Regions from separate parts of the Saccharopolyspora sp. NPDC047091 genome, predicted to be linked through region 2. Evidence: riboswitches for the same ligand, from Rfam matches in the RefSeq annotation. Region 2 holds a riboswitch; each other region holds the start of a gene.

Region 1 (4,623 bases), on a different contig from region 2:
CTGCTCAAGGACGTCATCGGCGCCCTCGGGCGGGACCTGGAGCAGGTGCGGATCACCGACCTGCAGGAGGGCACGTTCTTCGCGGAGCTCATCTTCGACGGGGACGTGCGGGTCTCGGCCCGGCCGAGCGACTCGGTGGCGCTGGCGTTGCGGATCGGGGTGCCGATCCACGCCGACGAATCGGTGCTGGACGAAGCCGGGCTGATCATCCCGGACGAGCAGGAGGACGAGGTCGAGAAGTTCCGGGAATTCCTGGACTCGGTCTCGCCGGAGGACTTCCGCGGCGCGGACACCTGATCGCGGCGGGCGGGGCTCGGCCCCGCCAGGCCGACCGCGTCGTTCGAGAGGGGCTCCTGGTGCCGCGCGCACCAGGGGCCCTTCTCGCATGCCGAGCCCCGGTCGGGGCACGCGTCACACCGGGGTCGGGGGACGGCTCCGCGCGTCGCGTTGACCCGGTCTCGGGGCGGGCTTACCTTCGAGGTGCGCGAATCGCCCCGATGTGATTTTCCAGGTCGGGGAAGGTCAAACCCCCGGTTCCATGATCGTTCGTGGTCGTTCTCGATGATCATGCGTCGAGCCGGGTTCGGTGGTTCGCCGGCTTCGGGCCGGGCGGAGGGAGGCAGGCGTGGTGGAGCGAGCACCTGGCGAGGAAGCCGCCGCAGGGGGTTCGGCACCGTTCCCGGACTCCGCGCTGCCGGACGAGCTCGTCGGTTATCGCGGACCCGCGGCGTGCCAGATCGCCGGGATCACCTACCGGCAGCTGGACTACTGGGCGCGCACCAAGCTGGTCGGGCCGTCCATCCGCGGCGCGGCCGGGTCCGGTTCGCAGCGGCTGTACTCGTTCAAGGACATCCTGGTGCTCAAGGTCGTCAAGCGGCTGCTGGACACCGGGGTCTCGCTGCACAACATCCGGGTCGCCGTCGAGCACCTGCGCCACCGCGGGGTCGAGGACCTGGCCCGGATCACGCTGTTCAGCGATGGCACGACGGTCTACGAGTGCACGTCCGCCGAGGAGGTCGTGGACCTGCTGCAGGGCGGCCAGGGCGTGTTCGGCATCGCGGTGAGCGGTGCGATGCGCGAGATCACCGGCACCATCCACGAGTTCCCCGCCGAGCGCGCCGACGGCGCCGAGGCCGTCGAGCCGGTCGGGGACGAGCTGTCCCGCAGGCGGGACCGCCGCATCGGCTGAGCGCTGCCACCCGGCACCGCTCGGTGCCGGAGCCATCACCGCCCGTCAGCGGCCCGCCTGGACCGTTGGGATGATCGGGCGGGATGAAGATCGCACCGTTCGGCCGTCACCGGATCGGGTAAGCTGCTGAGCATCGCCGACCCCGCGCGGGAGAGTTCGCCGTTGACCTGGTCAGCGGCGGCGCCGAAGGAGCAAACCCTCCCCGACAACCTCTCAGGCCTGCTGGACCGCACGGGCGAGATACCTCTGGAAAGCGGGACCACCGACGTGGTTCCCCGCCGACGGTGCAAGGCCGGTCCGCGGACCGGGTGAAGCTCTCAGGCGTTCGCATCGCGGACAGTGACAGAGGGGGAGAGCAGCACACGTGCTGCCGCCCTGTCCGTCGCGATGAATGAGGTGTGGCGATGACGACCGAAGACCGCATCCCGCTGGCCGCCCTGGAACACGGGACTCCGTTCGCCGACCGCCATGTCGGGCCGCTGCCCGCCGAACTGGCCCGGATGCTCGACGTGATCGGCGTCGGGTCGCTGGAGGAGCTCGGGCAGGCGGCCGTGCCCGACGGCATCCGGGAACGAGACCTGCAACTGGCCCTGCCGGAACCGGCGACCGAAGCCGAGGCGCTCCGGCAGCTGCGCGACCTGGCGCGGCTCAACAGCCCGCACACCGAGATGATCGGGCTCGGCTACTACCCGACGATCACGCCGCCGGTGATCCGCCGCAACGTGCTGGAGAGCCCGGCCTGGTACACCGCGTACACGCCGTACCAGCCGGAGATCTCGCAGGGCAGGCTCGAGGCGCTGCTGAACTTCCAGACCATGGTGGCCGACCTGACCGGCGTGCCCGTGGCGAACTCCTCGATGCTCGACGAGGCCACCGCGGCCGCCGAGGGCATGACGCTGGTGCGCCGCGCGGGCCGGGCCAAGTCGCCGCGGTTCGTGGTGGACGCCGACGTGATGCCGCAGACCCTCGCGGTGCTGCGCACCCGGGCGGAACCGCTGGGCATCGAGGTCGTGGTGGCCGACCTGAGCGCGGGCGCCTCGGCGCTGCCCGAGGGCGACTTCTTCGGCGCGCTGCTGGCCTACCCCGGTGCCTCGGGAGCGGTGCGCGACCAGCAGGAGATCATCGAGCAGGTGCACGAGCGCGGCGGCATGGTCGTCGTCAGCGCCGACCTGCTCGCGCTGACCCTGCTGCGCGCCCCCGGTGAGCTGGGCGCGGACGTGGTGGTGGGCACCACGCAGCGCTTCGGCGTCCCGATGGGCTTCGGCGGCCCGCACGCCGGCTACATGGCGGTGCGCAAGGGCATCGAGCGGCAGCTGCCCGGCAGGCTGGTCGGCGTGAGCGTCGACGCGGACGGGAACCAGGCGTACCGGCTGGCGCTGCAGACCCGCGAGCAGCACATCCGCCGGGAGAAGGCCACCAGCAACATCTGCACCGCGCAGGTGCTGCTCGCCGTCGTGGCCGGCATGTACGGCGTCTACCACGGTCCCGCCGGGCTGCGGGCCATCGCGAAGCGGGCGCACCGGATGGCGGCCGTGCTGGCGGAGCGGCTGCGCCGCGGCGGGGTGCGCATCGAGCACGCCGCGTTCTTCGACACCCTCGTCGCCGAGGTGCCCGGCCGGGCCGCCGAGGTGGTGCAGGCCGCGCGGGACGGCGGCATCAACCTGCGCCACATCGACGACGACCACGTCGGTGTCAGCTGCGACGAGACCACCACGCGGGAAGCGCTGGTGCGGGTCGCGGAGGCCTTCGGCATCGCCGGGGGCGCGCTGGCCGACATCGACGAGCTGGACGCCGAGACCGAGGACGCGCTGCCCGCCGGGCTGCTGCGCACCTCCGAGTACATGACGCACCCGGTGTTCCACGCGCACCGCTCGGAGACCTCGCTGCTGCGCTACCTGCGCAGCCTGTCCGACTCGGACGTGGCGCTGGACCGCAGCATGATCCCGCTGGGCTCGTGCACGATGAAGCTCAACGCGACCGCGGAGATGGAACCGATCACCTGGCCGGAGTTCGCCGAGCTCCACCCGTTCGCGCCGGCCCAGGACGCGACCGGCCTGCTGGAGATCGTGCACGACCTGGAACGCTGGCTGGCCGAGATCACCGGGTACCACTCGGTGAGCCTGCAGCCGAACGCGGGCAGCCAGGGCGAGTTCGCCGGTCTGCTGGCCATCCGCGCCTACCACCACAGTCGTGGTGCGGCGGCGCGGGACGTGTGCCTGATCCCGGCGAGCGCGCACGGCACCAACGCCGCCAGCGCCGTGATGGCCGGGCTCCGCGTGGTCGTGGTGCGCTGCGACGACCAGGGCAACATCGAGCTCGACCACCTGCGCGAAGTCGTCGACCAGCACCGCGACGACCTCGCCGCCATCATGATCACCTACCCGTCCACGCACGGCGTGTACGAGGACACCGTGGAACAGGTGTGCGCCCTGGTGCACGACGCGGGCGGTCAGGTGTACGTGGACGGCGCGAACCTGAACGCGCTGATCGGCCTGGCGCGGATGGGGGAGTTCGGCTCCGACGTCTCGCACCTGAACCTGCACAAGACGTTCTGCATCCCGCACGGCGGCGGTGGCCCCGGCGTCGGCCCGATCGGGGTGCGCGAGCACTTGGCGCCGTTCCTGCCGAACCACCCGCTGCAGCCCGCGGCGGGTCCGGCCACCGGGGTGGGGCCGATCAGCGCCGCGCCGTGGGGGAGCGCCTCGATCCTGCCGATCTCCTGGACCTACGTGCGGATGATGGGTTCCGACGGGCTGCGGCGGGCCACGCTGACGGCCGTGGCGGCGGCGAACTACGTGGCGCGGCGCCTCGACGAGCACTTCCCGGTGCTCTACACCGGTTCCGGCGGGTTCGTCGCGCACGAGTGCATCCTGGACCTGCGGGCGCTCACCAAGTCCTCCGGCGTCACGGTGGACGACGTGGCCAAGCGGCTCGCCGACTACGGGCTGCACGCGCCGACGATGTCGTTCCCGGTGGCGGGCACGTTGATGGTGGAGCCGACGGAGAGCGAAAACCTGGCCGAGCTGGACCGGTTCTGCGACGCGATGATCGCCATCAAGGGCGAGATCGACAAGGTCGCGAGCGGCCACTGGCCCGCCGACGACAACCCGCTCGTGCACGCTCCGCACACGGCGGCCTCGCTGGCCGGGCCGTGGGAGCACGCCTACACCCGGGCGGAGGCCGCCTACCCGCTGGGCACCGGCGCGCCGAAGGTGTGGCCCGCGGTGCGCCGGATCGACGGGGCGCGCGGGGACCGGAACCTGGTGTGCTCGTGCCCTCCGCTTTCGGCCTACGAGGGCTGACCGCGGCGCGGGGGTGAGCGGGAGCCGCTGCTGATGCACTACGGTGGGCGGCTCCATCCGATCGCCTCCGAGAGGAGTGCAGCAATGCTCACGATCAGCGAGAGCGCAGCCGAGGTCATCAAGGTCGTGCTG
Region 2 (4,623 bases):
GTCTCGCCGCGAAGTGGTCTCGGATGGTCCCGCGTGGTCTCGCGGTTGCGGATCAGACCAGCACCGCACCCGGGTCCGTGCGCGGCATCCCGTGCGCCACCGCCACCGCCTCGCTCACCAGCAACCCGCCGTGCGCGTTCAACCCGCGCGCCAGCGCCGCGTCCGCCCGGCACGCCGCTCGCCACCCCTGATCCGCGATGCGCAACGCGTACGGCAACGTCACGTTCGTCAACGCGTGCGTCGACGTGTTCGGCACCGCGCCCGGCATGTTCGCCACGCAGTAGAAGACCGCATCGTGCACCCGGAACGTCGGATCCTCATGCGTCGTCGGCCGCGAATCCTCGAAGCACCCGCCCTGGTCGATCGCCACGTCCACCAGCACGCAGCCCGGCTTCAACCGGGACACCAGCTCGTTCGACACCAGCTTCGGGGCCTTCGCCCCCGGCACCAGCACCGCGCCGATCACCAGGTCCGCCGACCGCACCGCCGACTCCACCGCGTACGCGTTCGACGTCACCGTGCGGATCGCGCCCCGGTGCGCCGCATCGATCTCCCGCAACCGGTCGACGTCGGTGTCCAGCACCTCCACCTGCGCACCCATGCCCGCGGCCACCCGCGCCGCGTTCAACCCGGCCACCCCGCCGCCGATCACCACCACCCGAGCCGGCGGCACGCCCGGCACCCCGCCGGGCAGCACCCCGCGGCCGCCCTGCGGCGTCAGCAGCGCCTGCGCGCCCACCTGCGGGGCCAGCCTGCCCGCGACCTCGCTCATCGGCGCCAGCAGCGGCAACCCGCCGCCCGCCGACTGCACCGTCTCGTAGGCGATCGCCGTGACCTCGGCGCGCAGCAGCTCGTTCGTCAACTCCGCCGACGCCGCCAAGTGCAGGTAGGTGAACAGCACCTGGCCCGAGCGCAGCCGCGGGAACTCCTCCGCCACCGGCTCCTTCACCTTCAGCACCAGCTCGCCCTCGGCCCAGGCGTCCGCCGCCGACGGCACGAGCGACGCCCCCGCCGCCGCGTAGTCCTCGTCCGGGATCGACGAACCACGCCCGGCACCGGCCTCCACGAACACCGAGTGCCCGCGCGCCACCAGCTCGTGCACGCCCGCGGGAGTGCACGCCACCCGGTACTCGTGGTTCTTCACCTCGCGCGGCACCGCGACCTTCACCCGGCCCACCTCCCGACACCTCGCCCGAACCCGCACTCCGCATCATCCGCCCCGAACCCCCACCCCGCCCGGACCGCGAGGAAGGGAACCTTTCTGCCACCGGTGACCGGAAGGTTCCCTTCCACGCCGCGATCCGGGCGGGCGCGCGCCGGCGACGGGTGACACCCGTTTATCGTTGCCGGGCACGACCACAACCGAACAGCGCCGCAGAACCCGAGCGGGAGAGACCCTGCGCACCAGCAGGGCGCCGAAGGAGCAAACCCTCCCCGAAAAACTCTCAGGCACCCATGACCGCTCGGGCGAGGCCACTCTGGAAAGCGCGCGCCCCGGCGCCGCACCCACGGTGCAAGCCGCGAACCCGCGGCGAAGCTCTCAGGTCCCGAAACAGAGGGGGAGGCCCGCGAACCAGGGCACACCCGTGCCCGTGATGGTGAGGAGCCTCCATGTCCCTGCCCGAACAGCTGCGCTACACCGAAGAGCACGAGTGGCTCGACGACCGCGGCGACCTGGTCCGCATCGGCATCACCCCGTACGCGGCGGAAGCGCTCGGCGACATCGTCTACGTGCAATTGCCCGAGGTGGGCGAGCGCATCGAGACCGGCGCGGCCTGCGGCGAACTCGAATCGACCAAGTCCGTCAGCGACCTGTACGCGCCCGTCACCGGCGAAGTCGTCGCCGTCAACACGGCCGCCGCCGACGACCCCGCGGTCATCAACTCCGATCCGTTCGGCGCGGGCTGGCTGCTCGAAGTGCGCGCCGAACAGACCGGTGCTGTGCTCACCGCGCAGGAATACGCCCAGTTAACCAGCGGTGAATAGGCCGGGGCGAAGGGGGACTGAGCTGTGACGATCAGCGTCTTCGACCTCTTCTCGGTGGGCATCGGCCCGTCGAGTTCGCACACCGTCGGCCCGATGCGGGCGGCGCGGATGTTCACCGCGCGGCTGCACGACGACGGTCTGCTCGGTCAGGTCGACAAGGTGAAGGCCGAGCTGTTCGGTTCGCTCGGCGCCACGGGGCACGGCCACGGCAGCCCCACAGCGGTACTGCTCGGACTCGAAGGGCACGACCCGGAGACGGTCGACCCGGCCGCCGTCGAACACCGGGTGGAGACCATCCGCGCCGAGGGCAGGCTGCGGCTGGCCGGCGAACGCGACATCCGGTTCTCCGCGGACCGCGACCTGGTGATGCACCGGCGCAGATCGCTGCCGGTGCACCCCAACGGGATGCGGTTCACGGCGTTCGGCGGCGGCGCCGAACTGCGGTCCGCGGTGTTCTACTCCGTCGGCGGCGGATTCGTCGTCGACGACGACGCCACCGGAACCGACCGGATCAAGCCCGACGAGACCCCGGTGCGCCACCCGTTCCGCACCGGCGACGAACTGCTCGCCCGGGTCGCCGAAGCCGGCTCCCGGATCAGCGACGTCATGTTCGACAACGAGCTGTCCTGGCGCTCCGCCGAGGACATCCGGGCCCGGCTGCTGCACATCTGGTCCGTGATGCAGGAATGCGTCGACAACGGCTGCCGCAACGACGGCGAACTGCCCGGCGGGCTGCGGGTGAAGCGGCGCGCCGCCGCCCTGCGGGCCCACCTCGGCGAGCAGGACGATGCCATGGAGTGGCTCACCCTGTTCGCTCTCGCCGTCAACGAGGAGAACGCGGCAGGCGGCCGAGTGGTCACCGCGCCCACCAACGGTGCGGCCGGGATCGTGCCCGCGGTGCTGCACTACTACGTGCGCTTCGTGCCCGGAGCCGACGAGCAGGGCGTCCTCCGGTTCCTGCTCGCCGCCGGCGCCATCGGAGTGCTGTTCAAGGAGAACGCGTCGATCTCCGGGGCCGAAGTCGGCTGCCAGGGCGAAGTCGGATCGGCCTGCTCCATGGCGGCTGCCGGGCTCGCCGAGGCGATGGGGGCGACGCCGTGGCAAGTGGAGAACGCCGCCGAGATCGCGATGGAGCACAACCTCGGCCTCACCTGCGATCCCATCGGCGGGCTCGTGCAGATCCCGTGCATCGAGCGCAACGCCGTCGCCGCCGTCAAGGCCGTCACGGCCGCGCGGATGGCGCTGCGCGGCGACGGCAGCCACTTCGTCTCCCTCGACAAGGTGATCAAGACGATGCGGGAGACCGGCCGCGACATGAAGGTCAAGTACAAGGAGACCGCCCGCGGCGGGCTCGCGGTCAACGTCATCGAGTGCTGATCGGTTCCCTTCCGGCCTCGCCCCGCCCGGCGCCCACCGCCGCGCGGGGTGGGGCGAGGAAGGGAACCTTTCTGTCACGGGTGGGGTGAAGGGAACCTTCCTGTCACCGAGGTGCCGGTATGCCGGGCCGCGGTGCTCCGGTGAGGAAGGGAACCTTCCGGTCACGAGTGCGGTGAAGGGAACCTTCCTGCCACCGACGGCCGCGGCCCGACCCGGGCGATGACCGCTGCGAGCAAGGGAACCTTTCTGCCACCGGTGCGATGAAGGGAACCTTCCTGTCACGCTCGGGCGTCGTCCGGGGTCGTGGGGTACCCGGTGTGGTGGAGTGCGGCGGTGGTGTTCCGCGGGCTGCGCGGGTGCGACCTCGGAGACCACTTAGGAAGTGCACAACTCAGTTGCGCACAACTCGAATCACGGCTAGTGTCGACCACGTGCAGGAGGCGGGGATGAGCGCGGACTCGGCGCTGTCACTGGATCAGCAGGTGTGCTTCGCGCTCTACAGCGCGTCGCGTTCCTTCACCAACATGTACCGGCCGTTCCTCGACGAGCTGGGGCTGACCTACCCGCAATACCTGGTGATGCTGGTGCTCTGGGAGCACGACTCGCTGGCGGTCAAAGACCTCGGGACGATGCTCAAGCTGGACTCCGGAACGCTGTCGCCGCTGCTGAAACGGCTCGAAGCGAGCGGACTGGTGGACCGGCGGCGCAGCACTCGCGACGAGCGGTCCGTCGAGATCGGACTGACCGAGCGGGGGCGGGAGCTGCGGGAGCACGCCGAGCAGATCCCGAACCGGGTGCTCGCCGCCAGCGGCATGGAACTCGACGAGGTGCTGGCGCTGCGCTCCACGCTGCAGCGGCTCACCGCCAACGTGGACCAGGCCGCGCACCGCGCCAGGGCCGCCGTCGCCGACGGCGTCCCCATCACCGACGAACTCCTGCGCGGGACCACGACACAAGGAGACTGAGATGGCAGCGTTGTACACCGCCGAAGCGACCGCGACCGGCGAAGGGCGCGGCGGCCGCACCCGCTCCTCCGACGGAGTGCTCGACCTCGACCTGGCCGTCCCGCGTGAAATGGGCGGCCCCGGTGGCGACTCCACCAACCCCGAGCAGCTGTTCGCCGCCGGCTACGCCGCGTGCTTCCACAGCGCGCTGCAGCTCGTCGCCCGCAAGGCGAAGGCGAACATCGCCGACTCCGCGGTGACCGCCCAGGTCGGCATCGGCAGCAACGGCGCGGGCGGCTACGCGCTCGAGGTCACC
Region 3 (4,623 bases), on a different contig from region 2:
TCCGGGCCGTGGTGCGCAGGTTCTTCGCGTCCGAACCCGCGCCCGGCTCGGTGATGGCGAAGCAGGACTTCCGCTGCCCCTCGATGGTGGGCACCAGGTAGCGCTGCTTCTGCTCCTCGTTGGCGTGGTAGAGGATGTTGTCCGCGTACCCGCCGAAGCTGAACGGCACGAACGTGCGGCCCAGCTCGATCTCGATCAGGGCGGTGAGCACGGCGGAGAGGTCCATCCCGCCGTACTCCTCGGGCGTCTGCACGCCCCAGAAACCGGCGTCGCGCGCCTTCTGCCGCAGCTCCGCGAGCTCCTCGCGGGTGAGGCCGCGCTCGTGGTTGCGCTCGCGGCGCAGCACCTCGGGCTCCAGCGGCACCAGCTCGCGCTGCACGAACGTGCGCACCCAGTCGCGGATGTCGCGTTCGGTCTCGGACAGGGAGAAGTCGACCATCGGTGGCGGGTCCTTTCGGCGAGGCCGGGTGTGGGGAGGTCGGGGGTCAGGAGGTTTCGGCGATGCGGCTGCGCAGTTCCCGCTTGAGCACCTTGTGGCTGGGGCCCAGCGGCAGCTCGTCGACGAACACGACGCGGCGCGGGTACTTGTGGTGCGCGGTCTGCTCGGCGGCCCAGGCGATGATGGCCTTGCCGAGCGCCTCGTCCGGGTCCTCGCCGCGTTCGGGCACCACGACCGCGCACACCTCCTCCCCGCGCCCCGGGTCGGGCAGGCCGATCACCGCGCACTGCGCGACGGCCGGGTGCCGGATCAGCAGCTCCTCCACCTCGCGCGGGTAGATGTTGTAGCCGTTGCGGATGATCAGGTCCTTCTTGCGGTCCACGATCGACAGGTAGCCCTCGGCGTCCTTGACGCCCATGTCGCCGGTGCGGAACCACCCGTCGACGACCGCCGCCGAGGTGGCCTCGGGGTCGTCGAGGTAGCCGGCGAACACGTTGTGGCCGCGGACCACGACCTCGCCGGTCTCCCCGGCGGGCAGCAGTTCGATCCGGTCCTCCACGGACGGTTCGGCGATCTCCACGTCGATGCCCCACAGCGCGTGCCCGACGGTGCCTGCGCGCGGCCCGAACGCGGGCTGGTTCACGGTGGCGGTGGGCGAGGTCTCGGACAGCCCGTAGCCCTCGTGGATCGGGGCGCCGAAGCGCCGCTGGAACCGCTCCAGCACCGCCACCGGCAGCGCCGCGCCACCGGACACGCACATCCGCAGCGAGGACAGGTCGTCGTCGTCCCCGGCGGCCTCCAGCATCCGGATGTACATGGTGGGCACGCCGTTGAGCTGGGTGATCCGCCGGTCCCGGATGAGCCGCAGCGCCTCGGCCGGGTCGAACTTCGGCTGCAGCACCAGCGTCGCGCCCGCCCGGAACGTGGTGTTCAGCGACACGGTCTGGCCGAACACGTGGAACAGCGGCAGGCAGCCGAGGACGCGATCCTCGCGCCGGGTGTCGTTGGCGTCGAAGGCGTTCACCGTCGCGTTCAGCACCAGGTTGAGGTGGGTGAGCACCGCGCCCTTCGGCCTGCCGGTGGTGCCGCTGGTGTAGAAGATCACCGCCGGGTCGTCGGGCCCGCGGGTCGTGAAGGAGCGGACCGGCTCGGCCGCGGCGGCCACCTCGGTCAGCGAGTCCGGCGTCTCCGGGCCGGGCACCGCCGGGCCGACCGACACCAGCGGGATGCCCGCGCGGCGCGCCGATTCGGCGGCGAGCGCCAGCTGGCTCGTGTGCCCGATGACGAGCTTCGCGCCCGAGTTGCGCAGCAGGTACGCCGCCTCATCCGGGACCAGCAGCAGCGGCACCGGCACCACGACCGCGCCCGCGGTGAGCACGGCGTAGTAGGCGCGCACGAAGTCGATGACGTTGGGCGCCACGATCGCCACCCGGTCGCCCGGTTCGACGCCGCGGGCCAGCAGGGCCGCCGCGTGCGCCCGGACCTGCTCCCACAGCTCGCCGTAGGTCACCTGCTGCTCGCCCTCGACGACCGCGGTGTCCGCCGGGCGGAGCCGGGCCGGTTCGGCGAGGACCGAGGCGAGCGACAGCGTGGTGTGCGGCTCGACCCGCGCCGGGGACTCGTCGTCGTTGACCATCGTCCACCTCCGTGAGGACGTCGCCGGTCCACCGTTGGACATCCGGCGACTAACGTCGTTAGTTTTCGGACTCTAGGACCACCCCGCGGACCGCGGCAAGGGCCGCACACCGGACACTGATCGACACGTTCCGCAGCGGACGCGGACGGGCGCGGCGGTTGCCGGAGGGGTGCCCGAGAGGTGCCCGAGGGGCGCCGACCGGCGGCGGACGGCAGGCAGGAGCGCGGCATGGGCAGACCCAAGAGCCCCCAGCTCACCCGCGAGCGCATCCGCGAGCACGCGCTGGCGATCATCGACGGGCAAGGTCTCGAAGCGCTGTCCATGCGCAGGCTCGCCGACTCCCTCGGCGTCCGCGCCGCCTCGCTCTACAACCACGTCGCCACCAAGGAAGCGCTGCTGCACGACGTCGCGGACGGCGTGATGGCCGCCGTCGACACGAGCGGCTTCGCCATCGACTGGCCCACCGGGCTCACCCGCTGGGCCCGCTCCTACCGGGCCGCGCTCGCCGCCCACCCCAACCTGGTGCCGTTCATGGCGTCCGGCCCGGCCCGGCGGGAGAACTCGCTGCGCCGCGCCGACGCCGTGCACGGCGGGCTGACCGGCGCGGGCTGGCCGCAGCGGTACGCCACGATGATCGGCGCCTCCACCAAGTTCCTGGTGCTCGGCGCGGCGATGGGCTCGTTCGCAGGCGGGTTCGTCGACGACGCCGAGGTCTACGAGGACCGGTTCCCGCACCTGCGCGGCGCGCACCTGCTGCGCGAGCACGCCGCCGAGATCGACGACGACAGCTTCGAACTGGCGCTGCGGGCGCTGGTGGACGGCCTCCGCGCCCAGCACGCCCGCCTGTTCCCGCAGCGCTGAACCCCGCGCGCGGCGACGGGATCACGCTCACGTTCGGTTGACTGCGCTGCGTGATCTCCGTAGCGTTCCGGAGCACAACACAACACCGGACTACAACGCCGACGACGTCGTGCGGGAGAGTCTGCGCCCCGCCAGGAGCCCCTGGTCCGTGCAGGATGCGATTCCTGGGTGCAGCGCCGAAGGAGCAATCCTCCCCACCAAACTCTCAGGCCCCGCTACCGCGCGACACCAGGCGATCACGGAGAAAAGCAGGGACCCGTGTCCCTCGCCCATGGTGCAAGCCGCCCTCGTGCGCGGTGAAACTCTCAGGCCAATGACTCCGGGGAGACCGGCAGCGCACGCCCGCGCCCATCGCCGTCGGAGGACCCCGGATATGGTTTCTGCTGGAAGTGGCCGCAACCGGTCCCCCTCGGACGTGATCGGTGCCCACCAGGAGGAGTTCCGCACCATGACGTCGTCGCCCCCAGCTCCGCGACGGACACCGCTGCACGAGGTCCACGAGTCCCTCGGCGCGCACTTCACCGACTTCGCGGGCTGGCGGATGCCGGTCCGCTACTCCGGGGACACCGCGGAGCACCAGGCGGTGCGGACGGCGGCGGGGCTGTTCGACCTCTCGCACATGGGCGAGATCGAGATCAGCGGCCCGGAGGCGGCCGCGGCGCTCGACCACGCGCTCATCGCGAACGCGTCCGCGATCACGGTGGGTCGCGCCCGCTACACCATGCTGTGCAACGCCGAGGGCGGCGTGCTCGACGACCTGATCGTCTACCGGCTGGACGAGCAGCGGTTCCTGGTGGTCGCCAACGCCGCCAACGCGACCGTGGTCTCCGCCGAGCTCGCCGAACGCGTCGCCGAGTTCGACGCGGTGCACCGGGACGTCTCCGACGACTACGCGCTGATCGCCGTGCAGGGGCCGGAATCGGTGGCGATCTTGGCGCCGCTGACCGAGACCGACCTGTCCGCCGTGAAGTACTACGCCGGGTACCCCGGCGAGGTCGCCGGGAAGCAGGTGCTGCTGGCGCGCACCGGCTACACCGGTGAGGACGGCTTCGAACTGTTCACCTCGCCCGCGGACGCGCCCGCGGTGTGGCGCGCGCTGACCGACTCCGGTGCCGAGCGCGGGCTGATCCCGGCGGGGCTGTCCTGCCGGGACACGCTGCGGCTGGAGGCGGGCATGCCGCTGTACGGCAACGAGCTGTCCGCTGCGCTCACCCCGTTCCACGCGAACCTGGGGCGCGTCGTGAAGCTGGACAAGCCCGGTGACTTCGTCGGCAAGGCCGCGCTGGCGAAGGTCGCGGAGGCTCCGACGGAGCGCACCCTGGTGGGGCTGCGCACCGACGCGCGCCGCGCGCCCCGGCACGGCTACCCGGTGCTCGCCGACGGCACCGAGATCGGCGAGATCACCAGCGGCGCCCCGTCCCCGACGCTCGGCCACCCGATCGCGATGGCCTACGTGGACCGCGCGCACAGCGCGCCCGGTACCGCGGTGCAGGTCGACATCCGCGGCAAGTCCATCGACGCCGAAGTCGTGGCGCTGCCGTTCTACCGCCGCGAGGCCTGACGAACGCCCGCAACGGGCGCGAGAACCTTGACCGGACCGCGCCGGACCCGTCCGGCGCAGCCCAGATCGAACACCAGGAGGCAATTGCTCATGTCGACACCGGACCTGTTCAACGACCGGCTTGCG

Evidence for each region. Region 2 has a riboswitch for glycine ahead of gcvH (glycine cleavage system protein GcvH). Riboswitches for the same ligand answer to the same signal wherever they lie in the genome.
Region 1: it holds a riboswitch for glycine, as region 2 does, so the genes downstream of both, gcvP (aminomethyl-transferring glycine dehydrogenase) here and gcvH (glycine cleavage system protein GcvH) in region 2, are expected to answer to the same signal.
Region 3: it holds a riboswitch for glycine, as region 2 does, so the genes downstream of both, gcvT (glycine cleavage system aminomethyltransferase GcvT) here and gcvH (glycine cleavage system protein GcvH) in region 2, are expected to answer to the same signal.

Annotation. Positions count from the first base shown of each region.
Region 1 covers NZ_JBEYUS010000088.1:16,158-20,780, forward strand. The annotation lists gene ABZ805_RS26385 (bifunctional nuclease family protein) at 1-297, shown strand, start outside; gene ABZ805_RS26390 (MerR family transcriptional regulator) at 626-1,189, shown strand; glycine riboswitch at 1,327-1,429, shown strand; gene gcvP (aminomethyl-transferring glycine dehydrogenase) at 1,594-4,491, shown strand; gene ABZ805_RS26400 (HesB/YadR/YfhF-family protein) at 4,576-4,623, shown strand, end outside.
Region 2 covers NZ_JBEYUS010000050.1:16,087-20,709, reverse strand. The annotation lists gene ald (alanine dehydrogenase) at 53-1,168, opposite strand; glycine riboswitch at 1,377-1,472, shown strand; gene gcvH (glycine cleavage system protein GcvH) at 1,612-1,986, shown strand; gene ABZ805_RS20370 (L-serine ammonia-lyase) at 2,011-3,363, shown strand; gene ABZ805_RS20365 (MarR family transcriptional regulator) at 3,810-4,328, shown strand; gene ABZ805_RS20360 (organic hydroperoxide resistance protein) at 4,330-4,623, shown strand, end outside.
Region 3 covers NZ_JBEYUS010000019.1:80,554-85,176, forward strand. The annotation lists gene ABZ805_RS11600 (acyl-CoA dehydrogenase family protein) at 1-439, opposite strand, end outside; gene ABZ805_RS11605 (long-chain fatty acid--CoA ligase) at 486-2,075, opposite strand; gene ABZ805_RS11610 (TetR/AcrR family transcriptional regulator C-terminal domain-containing protein) at 2,304-2,936, shown strand; glycine riboswitch at 3,039-3,167, shown strand; glycine riboswitch at 3,168-3,266, shown strand; gene gcvT (glycine cleavage system aminomethyltransferase GcvT) at 3,385-4,497, shown strand.